Regions from separate parts of the Pseudarthrobacter sp. MOO14 genome, predicted to be linked through region 1. Evidence: riboswitches for the same ligand, from Rfam matches in the RefSeq annotation. Region 1 holds a riboswitch; the other holds the start of a gene.
What was found. A riboswitch is a leader RNA that binds a small molecule or an ion and turns the genes downstream of it on or off. The one in region 1 is predicted to bind thiamine pyrophosphate.
Positions count from the first base shown of each region.

Region 2: linked by a shared signal. The riboswitch ahead of AC4EEV_RS09780 (ECF transporter S component) and the one ahead of thiC (phosphomethylpyrimidine synthase ThiC) in region 1 are both predicted to bind thiamine pyrophosphate.

Region 1 covers NZ_CM177849.1:587,610-592,983, forward strand. Annotated here, with positions in the region: gene AC4EEV_RS02745 (hypothetical protein) at 1-46, opposite strand, end outside; gene AC4EEV_RS02750 (VOC family protein) at 209-1,084, opposite strand; gene AC4EEV_RS02755 (amidohydrolase family protein) at 1,185-2,267, opposite strand; TPP riboswitch at 2,348-2,455, shown strand; gene thiC (phosphomethylpyrimidine synthase ThiC) at 2,451-4,301, shown strand; gene AC4EEV_RS02765 (alpha/beta hydrolase) at 4,298-5,032, opposite strand; gene ffh (signal recognition particle protein) at 5,075-5,374, opposite strand, start outside.
Region 2 covers NZ_CM177849.1:2,071,945-2,077,318, reverse strand. Annotated here, with positions in the region: gene AC4EEV_RS09805 (Na+/H+ antiporter subunit D) at 1-509, shown strand, start outside; gene AC4EEV_RS09800 (Na+/H+ antiporter subunit E) at 506-1,051, shown strand; gene AC4EEV_RS09795 (MrpF/PhaF family protein) at 1,048-1,326, shown strand; gene mnhG (monovalent cation/H(+) antiporter subunit G) at 1,316-1,729, shown strand; gene AC4EEV_RS09785 (DUF4235 domain-containing protein) at 1,730-1,993, opposite strand; TPP riboswitch at 2,213-2,353, shown strand; gene AC4EEV_RS09780 (ECF transporter S component) at 2,421-3,044, shown strand; gene AC4EEV_RS09775 (ABC transporter ATP-binding protein) at 3,044-4,591, shown strand; gene AC4EEV_RS09770 (energy-coupling factor transporter transmembrane component T family protein) at 4,588-5,374, shown strand, end outside.

The DNA.
Region 1 (5,374 bases):
TGAGCGCGGCGTCATGGGTGGCAACAAAGATCTCGGTGAAGCCCATGGCTGTTTGCCCTTCTTCCGTTGGCGGAACTGCGCGCCGGGCGCTGCCCGCGTCCCGGCCGTACTAAATCAGCCTAGTAGCTGGGCACCGGCAGGCGCACGCGCCGGGCCGGGCCGCACGGGACAGTTCTCGGCACTGGCCGGCCTCCGCCGGCAGCGCAGCTCAGCGGACGGCCACCCGCAGCCGGTTGCGCCACGGATCCTCGAACCGGAGTTCGGCGCCGGTGTGGTGCGCGGTCACTCCGGCGACCTTGAGGCGGTCAGCCAAGGCGCCGACGTCGTCCCCTGAAGGAACTTCGATGAGGACTTCGCCCAGCCCAAGGGTGTCCTTGCGGGGGCCGGCCCCGCGGCTGTTCCAGACGTTCATCGCCATGTGGTGGTGGTACCGCCCGGCGGAAACGAACAACGCCTGCCTGTGCCAGCCCGCCGTCTTTTCGAAACCGAGGGTGCCCACGTAGAAGTCGCGCGCCGTCTGGACGTCTCCCACCTGGAGGTGGACGTGCCCCACGCCTGCGGCCGTCACGCGCTGGCCCTCAAGCGATTCCTCGGTGAGGTGCTGCTCCAGGTAGCGCTGCGGGGGCAGGGCGAGGCTGTCCATCACCACGTCCGTCCCGTTCCAGGACCAACTGCTGCGTGGCCGGTCCCAGTACAGTTCGATGCCGTTGCCTTCCGGATCGGTGAAGTAGAAGGCTTCGCTGACCAGGTGGTCGGCGCTGCCGGTGAAGGACATCGGCTCGCATTGGGCCGCGGTGGCGATGGTGGCGGCAAGGGAGGCCTGGTCTTCAAACAGCAGCGCGGTGTGGAAGAGTCCGGCCTCTCCCCTGCCGGGCAGGTTCAGCCCGGGGGCCGGGGCCAGGTGCACCAGGGGGCGGCCAAGGCGGCCGAGGTACAGTCCGCCGTCCTGCTCGGCCACCACCTCCAGGCCGAGTGCGCGCTGGTAGTAGTCGGTCATGACCTTCATGTCCCCCACTTTGAGCATCACCGTGCCCATGGCGAGGTCGGCAGGAAGCAGGTCCTGGCTGTTGGCTGATGCGGTCATTGGAGGCTCCTTGGATTGGCGGCCGTCCCGATGGCGGCCTGTCACTTCTTAAAATTACTTGAAGCTTCAATTTATTCCAAGTCCCGGGCGCCACGTTGGGTCAACGGATAATGCGGCCGCCCAGCACGACGTGTTCCAGCCTGCCGATGGTCTCCGGGACCGCCCGTGGATCCTCACGACAGACGATCACATCGGCGCGTGCGCCTTCTTCCAGGCCGTGCGCTCCGAGCCAGCGGCGGGCTGCCCAGCACGCTGCATCCAGTGCTGCAGTCATCGGCAGGCCCGCACCGTGCAGGGCGAGGATTTCGTCCGCGATGCTGCCGTGGCCGATGACGCTGCCGGCGTCTGTTCCGGCGAAGATGCGCACCCCCGCTGCGTGGGCCTCGGCCACGCGCTCCAGCCTCCGCTCCCAGAGGGACCGCATGTGGGCTGCGTACCGTGGAAACTTCGGCTCCGCTTGGGCGGCAATGTCCGGGAAGGTGGCGATGTTGATGAGGGTGGGCACGATCGGCACGCCCTGCCCGGCGAACCGGGGCAGGTGCCGTGGCAGCAGCCCGGTGGCGTGCTCGATGCAGTCGATGCCGGCGTCGAGCATCTGGTCCAGGGTGTCTTCGGCGAAGCAGTGGGCCGTCACCCGGGCACCTTCGTCGTGTGCAGCCTGGACCGCGTCGCGGACGACGGCGGCAGGAAAGGACGGCGCCAGGTCACCGGCGCCCCGGTCGATCCAGTCCCCCACCAGTTTGACCCAGCCGTCCCCGTCCCGGGCCTGCTTGCGCACGGCCTCAACGAGGTCCTCGGGTTCGACCTCGTGGGCGAAACCGCGCAGGTAACGCCGGGTCCGGGCAATGTGCCGGCCGGCGCGGATCAACACCGGGAAGTCCGCGCCGCCCTGCATCCAGCGCGTATCGGCGGGCGAACCCGCATCACGGACCAGGAGGGTTCCGGCGTTGAGGTCCGCAAGCGCCTGTTCCTGCGCTACGGCGGCCTCCACCGGACCGGCCGGCCCCAGCCCGATATGGCAATGGGCGTCCACGAAGCCCGGCAGTACCCAGCCGTCGAGTACCCGGTCGGGTGGCTGTGCGGGCCGGCGGAACGTGAGCTTGCCGCCCACGGACCAGAGTCCCTGCCGCAGGCTGTCCGGTGCAGCCAGGACGGGTCCGCGAAAGTGAATTATTCCTGCCATCCGGGCATCCTTTCGTTGCCCGGTCAGGCTAGCATCATCGATTGTTACAACGGGCTTCCGGAGGGCTGTGGTAGCTTCGTTGCTGACCACACGGGTGCCCCTGCAGGGGCTGAGATCGGGCTGCCGCAGCCTGCGACCGTTGAACCTGTCCGGGTAATGCCGGCGAAGGAAGTGAGTATTCCCTTGAGTACACAAAACACCCAGTTGAACCCTGCCCTGGTGCCGTCCGGTTCCGATGCGGCCAACGGTCCCGGCACCGGATCCAGTGGCGAATCCCACGTCCAGGTGACGCAGTCGCTGAAGTCGCATTCACTGGCTTACATCGACGACGCCGGTTCCGGCATCCGGGTCCCGGTCACCGAGATCGCGCTGGAGCCATCACCCAACGGGCAGCCGAACGCACCTTTCCGGACCTACCGGACGGCCGGACCGGGAAGCGACCCCGTCCGCGGCCTGGAGCCCTTCCGTGCCGAATGGATCGTGGCGCGCGGGGACACCGAGGCCTACACCGGCAGGGAACGCAACCTGCTCGACGACGGCCGCTCGGCCGTGCGCCGGGGCGCTGCCTCCGCGGAGTGGAAGGGCGCCCGGCCGGTGCCCCGCCGCGCCGTCGACGGCCATACGGTGACCCAGATGCACTACGCCCGGCAGGGCACCATCACGCAGGAAATGCGTTTCGTGGCGCTGCGGGAAAACTGCGACGTGGAACTGGTCAGGAGCGAGGTAGCCGCCGGTCGGGCCATCATCCCGAACAACATCAACCACCCAGAGTCCGAGCCCATGATCATCGGCAAGGCGTTCCTGGTGAAAATCAACGCCAACATCGGTAATTCTGCCGTGACGAGCTCCATCGCCGAAGAGGTGGACAAGCTGCAGTGGGCCACCCAATGGGGTGCCGACACGGTGATGGACCTGTCCACGGGGGACGACATCCACACCACCAGGGAATGGATCATCCGCAACTCCCCTGTCCCGATCGGAACGGTTCCGATCTACCAGGCACTGGAAAAGGTCAACGGCGAAGCCAACGCGCTGACCTGGGAAATCTTCCGGGACACCGTCATTGAGCAGTGCGAGCAAGGTGTGGACTACATGACCATCCACGCCGGTGTCCTGCTGCGGTACGTCCCGCTCACCGCCAACCGGGTGACGGGCATCGTCTCGCGCGGTGGTTCCATTATGGCCGGCTGGTGCCTGGCCCACCACCAGGAGAACTTCCTGTACACGCATTTTGACGAACTTTGCGAAATCTTCGCGAAGTACGACGTCGCGTTCTCCCTGGGGGACGGGTTGCGGCCCGGCTCCACGGCGGACGCCAACGACGCGGCGCAGTTCGCTGAACTGGATACGCTGGCCGAGCTGACGCAGCGCGCGTGGGAGTACGACGTCCAGGTGATGGTCGAAGGCCCAGGGCACGTGCCGTTCCACCTGGTCCGGGAGAACGTGGAGCGGCAGCAGGAGCTGTGCAAGGGTGCGCCGTTCTACACGCTCGGTCCGCTGGTGACCGATGTCGCGCCCGGCTACGACCACATCACCTCGGCAATCGGGGCCACTGAAATCGCACGGTACGGCACCGCCATGCTCTGCTACGTCACGCCCAAGGAACACCTGGGCCTGCCCAACAAAGACGACGTGAAGACCGGCGTCATCACGTACAAGATTGCGGCCCATGCAGCGGACCTGGCCAAGGGCCACCCGGGGGCGCGCGAGCGGGACGATGCTTTGTCCAAGGCACGGTTCGAATTCCGCTGGCGCGACCAGTTCGCGCTGTCGCTGGACCCGGAGACGGCGGAATCGTTCCACGATGAGACGTTGCCGGCCGAACCCGCCAAGACAGCGCACTTCTGCTCCATGTGCGGACCCAAGTTCTGCTCGATGCGGATCAGCCAGGACATCCGGAATGAATACGGCTCGGCTGAGGCGCAGGCGGCGCTCACTGAGGCGGCGTCGGGGATGCGGGCGAAGAGCCAGGAGTTCCTGGCCGCCGGCGGCAAGGTCTACCTTCCGGAGTTGCAGGTGCCCGCCGGCAGTTAGGAGGCCCGGGCCGGCTCGCTGCGGCTGACCTCGCCGATGAACTGCCTGATGGTCCGGTCGCCTTCCACCGAATCATGGGGCCGGTGCCCGCCCGCGGCAACGCGGTGCAGGGCACCGGTCTCCCGCAGGTAACCGGCAATCTCCTCGTACAGCGGCTCCCAGCCCCCGGTCAGGACCAGAGTGGGGACCCCGGGAACAATATGCAGGGGCGCTTCCCACGACGGGACTTGGAGCCGCAGCCGGCGCGCGGACCGTTTCTCCTCCGCGGTGGCAGGCTGCTGCAGGTCCGTGGCATAGACCCGCCGGACGAACTCCCGTTGGAAGTCCTCATCACTGAGCTGGTGGCGGACCTCGAGAAGCGGCTTCATCAGGCTGATGTGTGCCGCCGTGGCCGGCAGCTCCGCGGTCAGGGAGAGGCACGCCGGTTCCACCAGGGTCAGGGAGTAGACGAGGTCGGGGCGTTCGACGGCCGCCATCATGGCAGGAATGGCTCCCTGGGAGTGCGCCACCACGTGTCCGCCGGCGGCGCCGCGGCCATCATCGGCCAGGGACCGCAGCACGATGGCAGTGTCCTCGGCAAATGATGATTCCACCGGCTCCGCGACGGCGTCATAGCCCTGGCGGCGAAGGAACAGGGCGTCGAAGGACAGCGCCATGCCGTGCTGGCGGGGCCACGCGGCGGCGCCGAAAGCACCGGCGCCGTGCACGAAAACTACCCGCTGCTTGAACATGACCCAACCCTATTCCACGGCACCGACATCCGTGGGGAACCGCTACTTGCCCAGGAACTTGTCGAAGCCCTTGGGGAGGTTCAACTGCGACGGATCGAAGTCGCCGCCCTGCTGGCCGAACGCGGCACCGGTGGGCAGCGCCTTGCCCGCATTGGCGCGCCGGGCCTCGGCCTCCTTGCGTTCCTGCGCAGCCTTGGCCGGATTGCCGGACTTCGCCTTCTTCTTCGGCGCGTTCTTGGCGTTCTTGCGCGCACCCCCACCGGCACCGGGCATACCCGGCATCCCGGGCATTCCCGGCATGCCGCCCTGGGCCATCTTCTTCATCATCTTCTGGGCCTGCGC
Region 2 (5,374 bases), 1.5 Mb from region 1:
TGGCCAAGCTCTCGCCCCTGCTGGCAATGCTGTTCTTCATCCCCGGCATGAACCTGGCCGGCATCCCCCCGTTCTCCGGGTTCCTCGGCAAGGTGGGGCTGCTGCAGGCCGGCATTGAGCTGGGGACCCCGCTGGCCTACGCACTGGTGATCGGCGGGGTGCTGACCAGCCTGCTGACGCTGCTGGCCATTGCCCGCGTATGGAACCGGGCGTTCTGGCGGAAGCCGGAGGACGCCGAACATCCGGACCCCGTGCTGCTGGCCGGCCCCTCGGGGCGCGCCGCCGGTCCGGGCGCCAAACTCAACACGGTCACGCTCCTGCCGCGCACCATGGTGGGATCAACCCTTGGCCTGGTGGTGCTCGGCGTCGCGCTCACCGTGTTCGCCGGGCCGCTGTTCGGGCTCTCCGACCAGGCTGCGCGGGACATGCTGGACCGGGCCCCCTACATCCAGTCGGTCCTCGGCAGCAATACCGCCGTTCCGGCCACCGTGACGGGAGGAGGACGATGAGCCGCAAACGGATTTCGCTGCGGCAGGAGCTTCCCCTCCTGGTGTGGCTGGTGATCGTGTGGGGCGCCCTGTGGCAGGACTTCAGCCCCGGGAACCTGCTCTTCGGTGCCCTGCTGGCGGTAGGCGTTGCCAGGCTGTTCTACCTTCCGCCGGTGGAACTCAGCGGCCGGTTCAACATCCTGTACGCCGTGCCCTTCGCCTTTGCCTTCCTGGCGAAAGTGGTGGTCGCCAGCGGCCAGGTCCTGTACCTGGCCACCGTCCGCGGACCCAAGGTGACCAACGCCGTCGTCGCGGTGAAGCTCCGGAGCCACCAGGACCTGATCGTCACCGCCACCGGGCACGTGATCTCCCTGATTCCCGGCTCCCTGGTGGTGGAGGTGGACCGCCCGGCCTCCACCCTGTACCTGCACGCACTCAACATCACCTCCAAGCAGGACATCGAGGGCCTGCGGAACGAGGTCCGGTCCATCGAAGCGGGCCTGATCCGCATCATGGGTTCCGCCGAAGAACTTGAAGCCGTCCGAATGGAGGCGTCTGCATGATGCCTGTTGTCCTGGCGGTCACGGCCGTCATCTTCTCCCTCGCCGCGGGCGGGGCCATCATCAGGATTGCCCGCGGCCCTTCGCTGCTGGACCGGGTCCTTGCGGCCGATGTCCTGCTCGCCATCCTGGGCGGGGCCCTGTGCGTGGACATGGCCGTGAACCGGCACCTGAACAACCTGATGCTGGTGGTGGCCATCTCCATCATTGGGTTCATCGGGTCGGTCACGGTGGCCCGGTTCGTCGCCGACCGGAGGGTGAACCCCCATGAATCCTGACTTTTCCGGCGCGGACGCGTGGATCGACCTTGCCTCCGCGGTGTTCATGGTGGCGGGTGCGCTCCTGTCCCTGGGCGCCGCCATCGGGCTGCTCCGCTTCCCGGACCTGATGAGCCGCATGCACGCCGCCACCAAGCCGCAGGTCCTGGGCCTGTTCCTGCTGCTGGCAGCCATTGGGCTGCAGATGCGCAGCTGGTGGGTTTGGCCGGTCCTGGTGGTGGCCTGGATCTTCCAGCTGCTCACGGTGCCGGTGTCCGCGCACATGGTGGGCCGGGCCGGCTACCGCACCAAGCACCTGCACCGGGAGCTGCTCGCCGCCGATGAGCTTGAGGCCGTAGTGCAAAAAGCCGCCGCCGAGGCTGCCCTGACGGACAACCGCGACGACGGCGAAAACCGCCAGTAGCTAGACGATGTCCTGCGTCTTGGCGAAGCGGGTGATGGCGCGCTGGGTGCCCCGGTTGGCCAGGACCTGGATGATGGCGCTGACGGAGGCGGAGATCAGTGCGAAGGTCAAGGCCGACCGCAGGCTGGTGGGCACGTCCTCGCCCTTGCCGCTGGGCGGCTTCTGCCCGGTGGTCTTTTCCCAGATGGTGTTGACGAGCTTGGTGCCGACCAGGCCTGCGCCCAGGCTCACCGCGGTACCGAGCAGCTTGATGAAGAGGTTCATTCCTAGTACTCCTTGCGGGCGGAAAACGGACTGTCTCCAGCCTAGCCGTACACCCGGACCGGTCCGGGCAAGGGCATGGCCGGCATCCTCTCGGGCCCGCTGACGGCGGTCCGCGGTCACATCCGGTTCAACAGCCGGCATGGCCGCCGCCCAGCCCCCGCCAGGTGTAAACTTGACCACGCCCAAACCGGGCAGTATTTACACGCGAACATCAACATTCAAAAACGACAGGGGAGCGCCGCCGTCGGACAACCTGGCCATGCCGGGAACCGCAGGTGGGCGCTGAGAGTGCGGGACAGCCGCAGACCCTCGAACCTGATCCGGTTAGTACCGGCGCAAGGGAGTCGAGTTCTCAAAGTGTCCGGCCGGACCGGCAACAGTCCGCCAGCCGGAGCCACTTTCCCCTCCTGTTACCCAGGAGGATCACATGAGTACTGCTGCAATCAAGAAGACCACCAGTAAGTCCTGGCGCGTCGTCGACATCGTGGTGGCGGCCCTGGTGGCCATCGCCGGCGGAGTCATTTTCTGGGCCTGGGACCAGGGCGCCGCCGCCCTGTCGGCCCCCATGAACGCCGCCTACCCGCCCCTGACCGGGATCCTGGCCGGCGGCTGGATGATTCCCGGCGTGCTGGGAATGCTCATCATCCGCAAACCCGGAGCCGCCCTGTTCTGCGAAACCGTGGCCGCAACGGGCGAGCTCCTAATGGGTTCCCAGTATGGCGCCTCCGTCCTTTTCTCCGGTTTCATCCAGGGGTTGGGCGCGGAAATCATCTTCGCGGTCTTCGTCTACCGCAAGTTCAACCTGCCCGTCTCCCTCGTGGCGGGGGCGGCCGCGGGCTTCTTCTGCGGCCTGAATGACTCATTCGCACCGTGGGGCTGGAACATTGCCTACTCCGGGGCGGACAAGCTCGCCTATATCGTCCTGACCACGGTGTCCGGCGCGGTGCTGGCGGGCGCGTTGTCCTGGCTCGCCACCCGCGGCCTGGCCCGCACCGGGGTGCTGAGTTCCTTCGCGTCCCGCAAGGCTGCAACGGAGCCAGTTTTCTCCTGATGGCACCTTCCCAGGACGCCGCAGGAGGCGTGCGCCCTGCCGCCGTCACGGCCCGCGGCTGGGGCTGGCGGCATGCCGGCAGGGCCAAACCTGCCGTCCACGCCCTCGACCTGGATATCCGCCCCGGCGAGCGGGTACTCCTGCTCGGTCCCTCGGGTGCCGGGAAGTCGACGCTCCTGCATGCCCTCGCCGGGGTCCTGGGCGACATCAACGACGACGGCGAGGCCGGCGATGCGGACGAGTCCGGTTCGTTGCTGGTTGACGGCGCCCCGCCCCTCGAGCGTCGCGGCCGCTCCGGCCTGATGCAGCAGGACCCGGAGACGCAGGTGGTCCTCTCCCGGGTAGGGGACGACGTCGCCTTCGGCGCCGAGAACCTTGCCGTGCCCCGCGACGCCATCTGGGCGCGCGTGCACGAGGCGCTTGCCGACGTCGGACTGTCCCACCTCCCGCTGGACCACCCGACGTCGGCCCTCTCCGGCGGTCAGAAACAGCGCCTGGCGCTGGCGGGCATCCTGGCGATGCGTCCCGGGCTGATCCTGCTGGACGAGCCCACCGCCAACCTTGACCCGGACGGCGTCCTGGAGGTCCGGGACGCCGTGGCACGCTGCCTCGACAAGACCGGGGCCACTTTGGTGGTGGTGGAGCACCGGGTTTCCGTCTGGAAGGACCTGGTGGACCGGATCGTGGTCCTGCAGCCGGGCTCCGCCTCGGATCCCGCCGTGCTCCTGGACGGACCTCCGGACCGGGTGCTCAGCGAGGCCCGGGCCATGCTGACGGCGGCCGGAGTCTGGGTGCCGGGGTATGTGCCGGCCACCCGCCGCCGGTCCGGCATCCCGGCCGCCGTAACCGGCAACCTCCTGCTTGCAGCCGAAGACCTGGCGGTCTCCCGCGAGCGTCCCCGCCGCAAAGGCTTCCGGAAGATTCCGCCGGTTCCTGTCCAGGAGGGTGTTGCCGCGCAGGTCCGGGCCGGCCAGGCGCTGGCCGTCACCGGCCCGAACGGCGCCGGAAAATCAACGTTCGCACTGACCCTTGCCGGGCTCCTTGAACCGGTGTCCGGAAAGGTGTCGGCCGCCGTGGACCTTAGCCGCGGTGCCGGGATCGACCCCTACGCGTGGAAGGCAGAGCAGTTGATCTCACGGGTGGGCACCGTGTTCCAGGAACCGGAGCACCAGTTCGTGACGGGCAAGGTGTTGGACGAGCTGCTGTTCGGGCCGCGGCACCTGGGCCACGGCGAGGACCGGGTGGAGGAACTGCTGGAGCGGCTGCGGCTCACCCAGCTGGTGGACGCCAATCCCTACACATTGTCCGGCGGTGAGAAGCGTCGGCTGTCCGTGGCCACGGTCCTGGCCGCCAGCCCGCAGGTGCTGGTCCTGGACGAGCCGACGTTCGGGCAGGACGCCAACACCTGGGCGGAGCTGGCCTCGTTCCTCTCCGAACTCCTGGACGCCGGCACGGCCGTGGTGTCCGTGACCCACGACGCCGAATTCACCCGGGCTTTGGGCGGGGCCGAGCTGCGGATGGCCGCCACGGAACCGGTGGCGCCATGAGGCAGCAGCTGACCCTGGACGGCAACCGCGCCCTCCTTGCCCGGGCCAACCCGCTGAGCAAATTTGCCGCCGTCGTGATGATCACCGCGGTCCTGGCGCTGTCCATCGACTGGGTGTCCGCGTCCGTGGCGCTGGTCTTCGAACTGATCCTGTTTCCCCTGGCCGGCCTCACCGTGTCCCTGCTCTGGCAGCGGGGCTGGCCGCTGATCCTCGCCGCCGCCATCGGCGGCTGGAGCACGTCCATCCTGGCGCCGGACAGCGGGAGGATCCTGCTCGACGCCGGCATCTGGACCATGAGCGAAGGCTCCCTCCAGCTGGGCATCGGCTTCCTGCTGCGGGGCTTCGCGATCGCCCTTCCGGCGGTGCTCCTGATGAGCTGCACCGATCCGACGGACCTTGCCGATGCGCTGGCACAGAAGGCGCGCCTGCCGCACCGGTTCGTCCTGGGAACCCTGGCGGCGATGCGCCTGGTGGGGCTCATGGCCGAGGAATGGCAGACCATCGGGATGGCCCGGCGTGCCCGCGGCGTGGGGTCGCGCGGCAACGTGGTCCAGCGGGTGAAGGCGACCCTGGGCCAAAGTTTCGGGCTCCTGGTGCAGGCGATCCGCCGCGCGTCGAGGCTTGCCGTGACCATGGAAGCGCGGGGTTTCGGCGGCGGGCAGCGAACCTGGGCCCGCGAATCGACGTTCAGTGTGCTGGACCTGTGGGTGGTAGGCGGTGGCGTCCTGATCGCCGGGTGCGCCCTCGGTGCGGCGCTTGCCGCGGGCCGTTGGAACATGGTGT